2 regions of the Tepidicaulis sp. genome follow, and region 1 is predicted to be linked to the other one. Evidence: riboswitches for the same ligand, from Rfam matches in the RefSeq annotation. Region 1 holds a riboswitch; the other holds the start of a gene.
The links. A riboswitch is a leader RNA that binds a small molecule or an ion and turns the genes downstream of it on or off. The one in region 1 is predicted to bind cobalamin.

Region 2: linked by a shared signal. The riboswitch ahead of ACOQOT_RS04430 (TonB-dependent receptor plug domain-containing protein) and the one ahead of ACOQOT_RS02930 (ABC transporter substrate-binding protein) in region 1 are both predicted to bind cobalamin.

Annotation. Positions count from the first base shown of each region.
Region 1 is NZ_OZ244942.1:620,589-625,940, forward strand. It holds gene ACOQOT_RS02910 (ribonucleoside-diphosphate reductase subunit alpha) at 1-1,173, shown strand, start outside; gene ACOQOT_RS02915 (ribonucleotide-diphosphate reductase subunit beta) at 1,253-2,212, shown strand; gene ACOQOT_RS02920 (globin family protein) at 2,243-2,659, opposite strand; gene ACOQOT_RS02925 (dATP/dGTP pyrophosphohydrolase domain-containing protein) at 2,760-3,053, opposite strand; cobalamin riboswitch at 3,188-3,369, shown strand; gene ACOQOT_RS02930 (ABC transporter substrate-binding protein) at 3,435-4,307, shown strand; gene ACOQOT_RS02935 (FecCD family ABC transporter permease) at 4,304-5,311, shown strand; gene ACOQOT_RS02940 (ABC transporter ATP-binding protein) at 5,305-5,352, shown strand, end outside.
Region 2 is NZ_OZ244942.1:939,148-944,499, forward strand. It holds gene ACOQOT_RS04425 (ferritin-like domain-containing protein) at 1-507, opposite strand, end outside; gene ACOQOT_RS04430 (TonB-dependent receptor plug domain-containing protein) at 734-2,695, opposite strand; cobalamin riboswitch at 2,879-3,085, opposite strand; gene ACOQOT_RS04435 (hypothetical protein) at 3,181-3,429, opposite strand; gene ACOQOT_RS04440 (acyl-homoserine-lactone synthase) at 3,426-4,058, opposite strand; gene ACOQOT_RS04445 (helix-turn-helix transcriptional regulator) at 4,176-4,913, opposite strand; gene ACOQOT_RS04450 (SLC13 family permease) at 5,229-5,352, opposite strand, start outside.

The DNA.
Region 1 (5,352 bases):
GGCGAGCCTTACATGATCTTCAAGGACACGGTGAACAATGCCCGTCCCGAGCATCATAAGCTGGCCGGCCTTGAGGTGAAGACCTCGAACCTGTGCGCCGAAATCACCCTGCCCACGGGCGAGGATCATCTGGGCAACCAGCGCACCGCCGTTTGCTGCCTCTCCTCGCTCAATATGGAAAAATATTTCGATTGGCAGGACCATCCCACCTTCATCGAAGATGTGATGCGCTTCCTCGATAATGTCATTCAGGACTTTATCGACCGCGCGCCGCCGGAAATGGCGAATGCCGTTTACTCGGCCATGCGCGAGCGGTCCGTCGGGCTCGGCGTGATGGGTTTCCACTCCTTCCTGCAGGCCAACATGATTCCCTTCGAGGGCGTGATGGCGAAGGTCTGGAACACGCGCATCTTCACGCAGATCCAGGAAGGCGTGAATGCCGCTTCCCGCAAGCTTGCCGAAGAGCGCGGACCCTGCCTCGATGCGGCCGATTACGGGCTGATGGAGCGGTTCTCCAATAAGACGGCTGTGGCGCCCACCGCCTCGATCTCGATCATTTGCGGCGGCACCAGCGCGGGTATCGAGCCCATTGCGGCCAACTCTTATACGCATAAGACGCTCTCCGGTTCCTTCAACGTGAAGAACCGGCATCTGAAAAAGCTGCTGGAAGAAAAAGGCCGCGACGATGACGAGACCTGGTCGTCCATCGTGGTGAATGGCGGCTCGGTTCAGCATCTCGATTTCCTCTCCGACGAGGAAAAAGACGTCTTCAAGACCGCCTTCGAACTCGACCAGCGCTGGGTGATCGACCATGCCGCCGACCGCGCGGCCATGATCGATCAGGCCCAGTCGGTCAACATCTTCCTGCCCGCCGATGTGCATAAGCGCGATCTGCACCAGCTGCACCACCGGGCCTGGAAGAAAGGCGTGAAGTCGCTTTACTACTGCCGCTCGCTCTCCATTCAGCGCGCCGAAAAAGCGCAAGGCGGCGGCGCGGTGGCCGAGCTGATGGCGCCGCCCTCCAAGGCCGCCGAAGTGCCGCTCAAGACACTGGAGGAAGTGGCTGTGGAATCGCGCCTTGCGATGAACGGCGCCGGCAATGCCGCGCCCGCGAAACCGCAAGTCATCAATCCGGCTGAGCAGGATTACGACGAGTGCCTGTCCTGTCAGTAAGTTGCGTTTTGTGGCCCGGCGTCAAACCCGGGCCACAAGTCCCTTTATCTGGTGCTGAAGCCTAAACCGGAGCGATCCCATGTCTCTTCTTGAAGAACGCGCCACCTACAAACCCTTCCGTTATCCTTGGGCCTATGATGCCTGGCTGACGCAGCAGCGCATTCACTGGCTGCCGGAAGAGGTGCCGCTGGCCGACGATGTGAAGGACTGGGCGAAATCGCTGACCGATGCCGAGCGCAATCTGCTCACGCAGATTTTCCGCTTCTTCGTGCAGGCGGATGTGGAAGTGAACAATTGCTACATGAAGCATTATTCGCAGGTCTTCAAACCGACCGAAGTGCAGATGATGCTCGCCGCCTTCTCCAATATCGAGACGGTGCATATTTCCGCCTATTCCCATTTGCTCGACACGATCGGCATGCCGGAAGTCGAGTATGAAGCCTTCCTGAAATACAAGCAGATGAAGGACAAATACGACTATATGCAGGAATGGGGCGTGAGCACGGATGAGGATATCGCCAAGACGCTCGCCGTTTTCGGCGCCTTTACCGAGGGCGTGCAGCTTTTCGCGTCTTTCGCGATCTTGATGAACTTCCCCCGCTTCAACAAGATGAAGGGGATGGGCCAGATCGTGACATGGTCGGCGCGTGATGAAACGCTGCACACCAATTCCGTCATCAAGCTTTTCCGCACCTTCATCGATGAAAAGCCGGAAATCTGGACGGAAGATCTGCAGCGCGAGATTTACAAATCCTGCGAAACGATCATCCACCATGAAGACGCCTTTATCGATCTTGCTTTCGAGGCGGGCGATGTGGAAGGGCTCTCGGCCGAGCAGGTGAAATCCTATATCCGCTGGATCGCCAATACGCGCCTTTCCCAGCTCGGGCTTCTGCCCATCTACCGGGTGGAAAAAAACCCGCTGCCCTGGATGGATGAAATGCTGAACGGCATCGAGCACACGAACTTCTTCGAAAACCGCGCAACGGAATATTCCAAAGCCTCCACCAAAGGCACCTGGGACGAAGCGTTCGATTGATTGGCTGAAGAAAGCGGGGGCGCGGCGGCCTTACGCCTTCGCGCCTTCCGCCGCCTCGATCATGGCGCCGGCGAGAAGGGTGTAGGTTTTCTCCCAGGCCGCTTTCGTTTCCGCGGTGAAGGCATCGCCGAGTCCCTGTTCCAGCGTCCAGAGCAGCGCTTCGCCGACCGGCTGGTAGTGGGCGGCGGTGACGCCGTAATCCACATGTTTGCGCCCGAGCTCCTGAACGGCCGGCAGGATCGCCTCGAGATTGTTCAACCCGTTCACGGCGACGGCGAGCATCTGCATCAGCTTCTTGCCCTGCTCGCTTATATCCCCTTTGAAGAGCGGTTTAACCTCCGGTGCGATGGTGAAGAGCCGGTCGTAAAACATGGCGGCCGCTTGATCGGAAATCGGCCGCACGGCGGCAAAGGACTCTTGAACGAGGGTGCGTTCTTGCGGCGTCATGAAGCTCTCCCGGGCTTTCGTGGTAATCGCGAAAAGCCTACTCGGAGAAGGGATATTGGCAATTAAAGGCTCCGTGAGGCGGCGTGATCGCCTGTGAGCGTTAGGCGATATGGCTGCCCGTTCCGTCTCCTGCCGCGCGCCAATTGCGCGCCCGGTTGATCGTCATTTTCTCGTTCACGGCCTGATGGAGATCGATGCCGGTTTCTTCCGCCGCCCGGTAAAGCAGGATGAGGATGTCGGCCATTTCATGCGCCGCGTCTTCTTTGCTGCCGCAGCTTAATGCCTCGCGCAGCTCCTCCATTTCCAGCATGGCCCGCTCGGCAAGGCGGGCTGGCTCTGCCACAGGTCCGAATGTTTCCTCCGCCCAGGCTGCGATCGTGGCCTGTGTTTCCATTGCTCAGATGCCCGCTCTTATCGTCCGGCCTTCATTGGCGCCGTGGCAGCCTAGCTTTGCCTTGGGCCCGGCGGAAGCCTTCCTCCCGTCAAATTTGAGGCATCAGGCTTCTTTTGCATCTTGCCGGTACGCGCACTAGACTGCGCCGCGACGGTGCCCCGCGAGGGGGTAAAAGGGAATCCGGGAATGCCGGAGCTGTCCCCGCAACTGTGAACGGCGAGCCCGCGCCGCATTGCCACTGGCCAAAGGCCGGGAAGGCAGGCGCAAGGGCGCGGACCCGTAAGCCAGGAAACCTGCCGTCATGTCGTCCGCTCCGGGCCGGGTGAGCTTGGGGATGCGGGGTTCCGCTGCGGCGACGCCGGTTTCATCGTCGAGGCGGATATGGCACGGATTTTCACGTCAGGATTGATAGCGGCAGCATTGCTCCTTGTCTTTGCTTCGCTTGGAGCGCGGGCAGGGCAGCCGCCCGCGCCGCAGAAGATCGTCTCGCTCAATCTTTGTTCCGACATTTATCTGCTGATGCTGGCAGCGCCCGGCACGGTGCGCTCGGTTTCTTTTCTCGCGCAAGATCCCTCGCTTTCGCCGGTCGCCGATAAAGCAAAGACCCTCCATGCCAATGCGGGGGAGGTGGAAGAGCTGATCGCCATGCACCCCGATTTGGTGCTTGCCCATGAATTTACCTCGCCCTTGAAGCTCGGCCTTTTCGACAAGCTAGGCATTGAGACGGTCAAAGTAAGCGACCCGCAGTCCTTCGCCGATATCCGCGCCAATCTGCGCCGCATCGCAAAGGCCCTCGGGCGTGTCGACGAGGGCGAAGAGGCGGTCCGCCGTTTCGATGCGGTGCTGGCCGGGACGCATTGGAGAGAAAGCACGCCGCGCGCCCGTGTCATCGTTTACCGCCCGCGCGGCTTTGCAGCGGGCGATGGCGGGCTGACGAAAGAATTGCTGGAGCATGTGGGGCTCGCCAATCTTTCCGGTGCCAAGGACGATCTCGGCGCCTATATGCCGCTCGAAGAGGTGCTGCTCGCCGATCCCGATTACATCATCGTTTCCGCCGATGCCTTGCAGCAGCGCTCGCTTGTCCGCGCGCTGCTCGATCATGCGGCCATGCGCCATTTCGACAAGACGCATGAAGGTGCGCGCATCGCCATCCCCTCCGATATGTGGAGCTGCGGCACGCCTTTTATTGCAGGTGTCGTAGAGCGGCTTGCCGCGCTGCCGCGTGCGCCGCTTGAGAGGGAGGCGCGGCAATGAACCGTTCCGGGACCCGCGCCGGCCTCAAGCTCAATCTCGCTTTGGCGCTGCTTGTCGCCGCCGCTTTTGCCGCTTCCATCGCCATGGGCCGCGGCGGGGCGTTTCTGACCGACGCCTTTCGCGAGGCTTATGCGCTCGATCCGGAAACCTTCGCCGTCATTCTTTATGACATCCGCCTGCCGCGCGCGCTGCTCGGGCTCTTTATCGGGGCAAGCCTCGGGCTTTGCGGTGCGGCCTTGCAGGGGCTCTTGCAAAACCCGCTGGCGGAACCGGGGCTCATCGGCGCCTCGAGCGGGGCGGCGCTCGGCGCGGTCAGTGTTTTTTATTTCTCGCTTGGCGGGGGAATGCTCGGCCTGCCGCTTGGCGGCATTGCAGGGGCGGCCCTGGCACTCGGCATTCTTTATGCGCTGGCCGGGCGCAACCCCAGCCTGACAACCCTCATTCTGGCAGGTGTTGCCATTTCCGCTTTTGCCGGCGCTTTGACCTCGCTTGCCCTGTCCCTTGCGCCGAGCCCCTATGCCGCGCTTGAAATCGTCTTCTGGATGCTGGGCTCGCTTGCCGACCGCTCCATGGAACATGTGCTCTTCGCCGCTCCTTTCATGGGCCTCGGCGCGCTTATCATCGCAAGCACCGCCCGTGCGCTCGATGCCTATGCGCTGGGAGAAGACACGGCAACGAGCCTCGGCTTCAATCCGGCTTCGGTGAAGGCGCGGGTCATTCTGGGCACGGCCCTTGCCGTCGGTGCTGCCGTGGCGGTGACGGGCGTTGTCGGTTTTATCGGCCTTGTCGTGCCGCATCTCGTGCGTCCGCTTGTCGGCCACAGTCCCGCAAGGCTCCTGCTGCCGAGCGCGCTTGCCGGCGCCGCGCTCACCCTTGCCGCCGATATTGTCGTGCGTCTGCCGCCGACGGGGCTTGAGCTGAAGCTCGGCGTCATCACCGCGCTTCTGGGTGCGCCGTTCTTTCTCTATCTGGTGCTGAAAGCACGGCGGGAGGCGGCATGGTAAGGGCGCTGCGCACCGACAATCTGAAAGCCGCTCTCAATGAG
Region 2 (5,352 bases), 320 kb from region 1:
GCAAGCCATCGGACGGCCGAAACGGGCTTTCACGATGTTGGTGAAGGCGGTGACGTGACGGGCTTCTTCGCGCGCCTGGTTGGCGGCATATTCCTGTGCGCCCGGATCGCGCAGAATGTGGCAAAGGCTTGCCGACAAGGCGAGCGCGCCCTGTTCGCCGTGCAGAATGTTCGACAGGCTCCAATGGGTTTCCAGGTTCGTCAGTTTCACCCGGCCTTTTTCATCGAGCTTGTCCCAGACGGCGGTGCCATAGCCCACCGTCATGGTCGGGTCGACCATATATTCGTTTTCGATATCGAAGGGCTCGCTAAAGTCGATATAGCGCGCGTCGTTCGGGTCCCAGAAATGGTCGTGGGTTGCCGAGATGATCTTGTCGAAGGCACTGGTACGATCGAGATAGCGCTCGCAATCCATCATGGCGGCGAAATCGGTCGGCTCTACGGTGTTGTAGATATTGTCCTTCGTGATCTGACCAGCGGCTTCTTTGTGGGGTACTGCCTGCGTCATCAATAATCTCCTCCGGTCTGCGAGGCTCAGGGTCTGTGGGTGCTTTTGGTGTGCCTCAACCTGAAAAAATCATGACGCCTGCGTCATTTTTGGTCTTTGATCTGGATCAAAGAAAAGGGCCGGCGCTGAAAACGCCGGCCCCGCTGCGAGGGGTTCTTATGAGCAGAACCCGAAAAGTCGCCTGTTTCTGCGGATTTTCTCTCCGCTCATTACTCCGGAAAGAGGATCAGAACGTTACTTTCACCCCCATCAGAAATTCCCGGCCCGGCGCCGCGAACCCGTCTGCAGGCTCGTATTCGGCGTCGAAAGCGTTGTTCACCCGGCCGAAAACCTGGAAATGCGGGCCGATATCTTTCGAGCCCGTCAGATCGACCACAGTGTAATTGTCGCCTTCGATGAGACCGCCGCTCACCCGGTCCACATCCCGGTAAAGATCGACCCAGGTAACGGCGAGCCCGAGGCGGGCATCTTCCATCGCCTGCCAGTCGAGCGTGCCATGCACTTTGTGGCGCGGGCGCCGGCTCTGTCCGCCGCGCAGAGGCTGAGTATCGACGACGGTGAAGGTGTAATCGGCGCGGGCCGACAGTGTGTCGCTGATTTCCACATCGACAAAGCTTTCGATCCCATGCGCGTTGAACTCGTTCACATTCGTTGTCGTGGAATCGAACGAAGGCAGGAAGACCGTGATGATAGCGTTTTCATAATCGGTATCGAAATAGGTGATACCCGTTTGAATGCGCCCGTCAAGGAAGCCCTGCTCGAGACCGACTTCCCAGCCTTCGCTTTCCTCCGGCTCGAGATTGGGATTGCCGCGGAAGGCATTGCCGAAGGAATTCGGCGTAAAGCCATAGCGCTCGAAGAGCGAAGGTACTTTGAAGCCCGTGCCGTAGCTTGCCGTCAGCCGCGTATCGGTTTCGGGATGATAGTAACCCGGCGTCAGCGTGTAGGTGACTTCATCGTCGAAATTTTCCGGATTGTCATAGCGCACGCTTGCCGAGGCAAAGAAGCGCTCGCCGAAGCTCACCCGGTCGCTCAGCCAGAACGAGGTGGTGTATTCATCCGCCTCGGAGCGCAGTTGCTGCACGAAGCCGAAGCCGAAATCGCGAAAACCCCGTGCTTCCAGCTCTTCGTATTTGTATTCACCGGCAAGGTTCAGTGTGTGATTGCCGAGCGTGACGAAGTTTTCCAGCTTGGCGACGGTGCGCGTGCCTTCATTCGTCGATTCCTGGTTGGTGTTGAGGTTTGCCGCATCCGGATGGTCGATGATGACGCGCGTATAATCGGTATAGGCAAGCGTGAGAACGGGCCGGTAAGCGCCGCCATAGAAATTCCCTTTCAGCCCGCCGCTCAGGAAAATCTCCTGGTTCTTGGCAACGGCGTTGAAATCCTGCGGCAGGGAATTGTCCGTATCCGTATTGGAATTGATATATTGGCCGAAGGTGAAGGCTGAGAGCGTGTTGCTCAAATCCGTATCGAGCTGCAGGCTGAGGGCCGTGTTCTCGTTACCGTCTTCTTCTTCGGCAAAACCGCCGCGCAGATGTTGCGGCGTGATGTCATTGCCGTCCGTTGCCTGGCGCGAGAGCGAGAGCGCATAGCCGATGCCTGCATAAGAGCCGTCTGCCAGGGCCGCGGTGTTGAACGTGCCGAGCGAGCCGAGTTCCGCCCGCACGCTGGTGCGCAGCGCGCCTTCGCCCTTTTTCGTGATGATGTTGATGACGCCGCCCAGCGCCGCGCTGCCGTAAAGCCCGCTCTGCGGCCCGCGGATGACCTCGATGCGCTCGACATTTTCTGTCGTCAGCGTGGAAAAGTCGAAAGCGCCCGCCGGGGCACCCGGATCGTTAATCTCGATCCCGTTCAAAAGCACAAGCGTGTGGTTGGAATTGCCGCCGCGCGAAAAGACGCTGGTGACGGAGCCTTTCGAGCCCGATTGCACGATGTGAAGCCCCGGCACGCCTTGCAGCGCTTCGCCCACTGTGCGGTATTGCCGCCGATCGATATCATCGGCGGTGATGACGCTGACGGAAGAGCCGACCTGCTCGATGGGTGCAGGGCCCGAAGGGGCGGTAACCAGAATCTCCGGCGCGATGATCTGCCGGTCCGCATGCGCAAGGCCGGTAAGGAGTGTCGTGAAAAGGGCCGTGCTGCCCAATAGCGCCGCTGTGCGGCGCGCCTCATTGAAATGAACCATTAGTCCAGTCCCCTCATAAAACGGTCCGCCCGACCGCAGGGTGCCGAGGGACGGGATGAGGGAACGGAAAGCCGGAAGGCGCGCGCGGCTTCGTGCATGGGGAGGGGGAAGTGCCCGCCGCGCCGCATGCCAAGGCCGCGTCACCGACGGAAGATCCGCTCCGATGGCACACCCCGGCCAGCGGCAGATGACGCGCGATGCGGCAGGTCTCCTGGCTTGCGGGTCATAAAACGGTTCCGGTCTTCCCAGGGCGGATGCCCCAGTGACGTGAGTGGAACCGATCTCGCCGCTTACAGTTGCGGGGGCAGCCAAGGAATGGCCCGTATGAAGCGGGCGTCACCTTGTTCCCTTTTATCCCGGATATCCGGGACCGGATCGCGGCGCGAGTATAGGGGCGCGCTGCAAATTGTCAAAAGCGCAAAAAAACGGAAGGGAAGCAGCGCTCTCACGCCGCTTCCCCTCGCTCAATCCTGTGCGTCTTCTTCTCAGTGCCGCCGCGTCGAGACGGGCAGGGCGGTCAAGGACATCTCCGCTGGGCATTGCGGGTTTTTGAGAACATGCTCGGCAATCACGTCGAGCAGCGCGCCGTGCAATGTCTCCACCCGTTCGTCATGGGCATGGCCGGCGCCGGAGCGCACCAGGTAAAGCACGGCTTTGACGAGCCCTTCGATATGCGCGTCCGCGTTTTGCGGCAAGGCGCCTTCTTCGTGTTTCGGTTTGGTTTGAACGCTCACGCTGCTACCTCTTCTTCATACTCGTGGATGTCGATCACGGAACCTTCGATGCCGAACACATCGCGAATGCGCTGCGAGGAGGAAGGCGCCGTGGAGTAATGCCCGGCGAGAAACTCTTCCTCGCCGATGCGGATGGCCGGCCCGTAAATGGTGGGTTTGAGGCCGAGCTGTTCGAGCGCCCGGGCCTTGGAGGGATAAGTGACGAAAACGAAATGCTCGATGCCGTGCGCCCAGGCCCATTCCATGCCGGCCAGCGTGCACAGGGCATGGTGATAGGTATGCGCGCCTTTCGGCAGATCGGGGTCGACGCACATGCGGCTGCCTTCGGCCACGCGCGCGCTTTTCGGCAGCTCATGGCCATGTGCAAGCTCCGGCCAGAGCGCTTCGAGCATGTAAGGATGATCGGTGCGCACCATGCGCCCGCAGGCCCGCACGGCCTGATTGTCGTCACGAATCGTGAAGTAATGGGTCCAGAGCGGATGGTCGAACTGGTCCGCTTCGCGGTGGTTGAGATTGGGAATGACCCAGCCCGCCCGCTCGACGAAAACCTTGTGGCGCAAACGCAGCATCGAATCGAAAGCGTTGCCGAAATGATGCGCGGTGAGGATGGTGAAGTGATCGACTTTCATGGGGGGCCTCTCTCTCCGTGTTGATGGAGAAAGGCTTTCATGAGGGCGCGCGGACCCGCACCTCCCCTTAAGGGTAGGTCTTGGAAATCGGATTATATATCAAGGAGTTACGGAAGGTCAGAGAAACTGAATGTCTTCCGGATCGATGGTGATGAGCCCGAGATAGAGCGCTTTGACGATGGCGATGCGGCCATAGGCGCCGAGCTTCGTGTAGCAGTTCTTCAGATGGAACTTCACCGTTTCCTGGGAAACGCTGAGAAGCTGGGAAATCTCCCAAGCGGTCTTGCCCCGTGCCCATTGCGTCAGTACTTCCTGCTCGCGCGGGGTGAGCGGCTGGGCGGGGGCCATTTCCACGGCCAGATGGTCCATGAAGACTTTATGCAGCAAGGCGGTGCGGGCATGAACTTCCGCCAGCACCCGCTCGCAGTCCACATCCGGCTCGTCGGAGGCAACGGAATAAACGGCGCTGATGCCGGGCGCGCTTACAAGCGCGGAGGAAATACCCTGCTTGAGGCCGAGATCGGCTGCTTCGCCGTAAAAGCGGCGCTGGAATGGGCTGAGCTCGTGGCGCTCGAGCAGCCTTTGCCAGGAGAAGGGGCCGGAGCCCTGGCCGGCCTGCTGCAAGGTCAGGTCCGCTTGCGCGTAGCCCTGCTCTTCATAGTGGTTCAGCCATTCGGTTTTGTAATTGGTGGCGAAATACTGATCGCGCGTCGGGTCGCGCCCGGGCAGCACATAGCCGAGGATCGCGTGGTTCAGGCCCAAATCGTTCAAGCCCGCCAGCCAGATGTCGAATGCCGATGCGCTATCTTCCGACTGCTGGATACGCTCGACAAACTCCGCGAAAGACAGCCCCATTAGTGCCCCTGCGTTACGCTGTGCCCCAACAATCCGTCTGCCGCTGTTGCCGGAGCGGCGGCGGACTGCACACACTGACAAGATTATCAGCAAATGAAATGAAAGGGGAAGAAAAGAACCAAAGCAGCACAGCCGAATTGTGAGCAGGTGCAATAATCCGGCACAAAGTGAAATAATGCTCTCGTTAAACCAAAGAATTCGCGCCGATCTTCACGAGTTGGTGACGGCATTCATCTTTAGGTTGCGTGCAGGTGTGTTTCCCCGCGCGCTTTAAGTGGCATAGCTATCCGAGTAAGGCCGTCCAGGTATAGCGGGTCAAAGCATGAGCCAGGTGCCGAGTGTCAAGACGGCAATGCCGATGAGATTAAGCCGCAGCCCGGCGCGCATCATGCCCTGCATGCCGATATGCCCGGAGCCGAAGACGATGGCATTGGGCGGT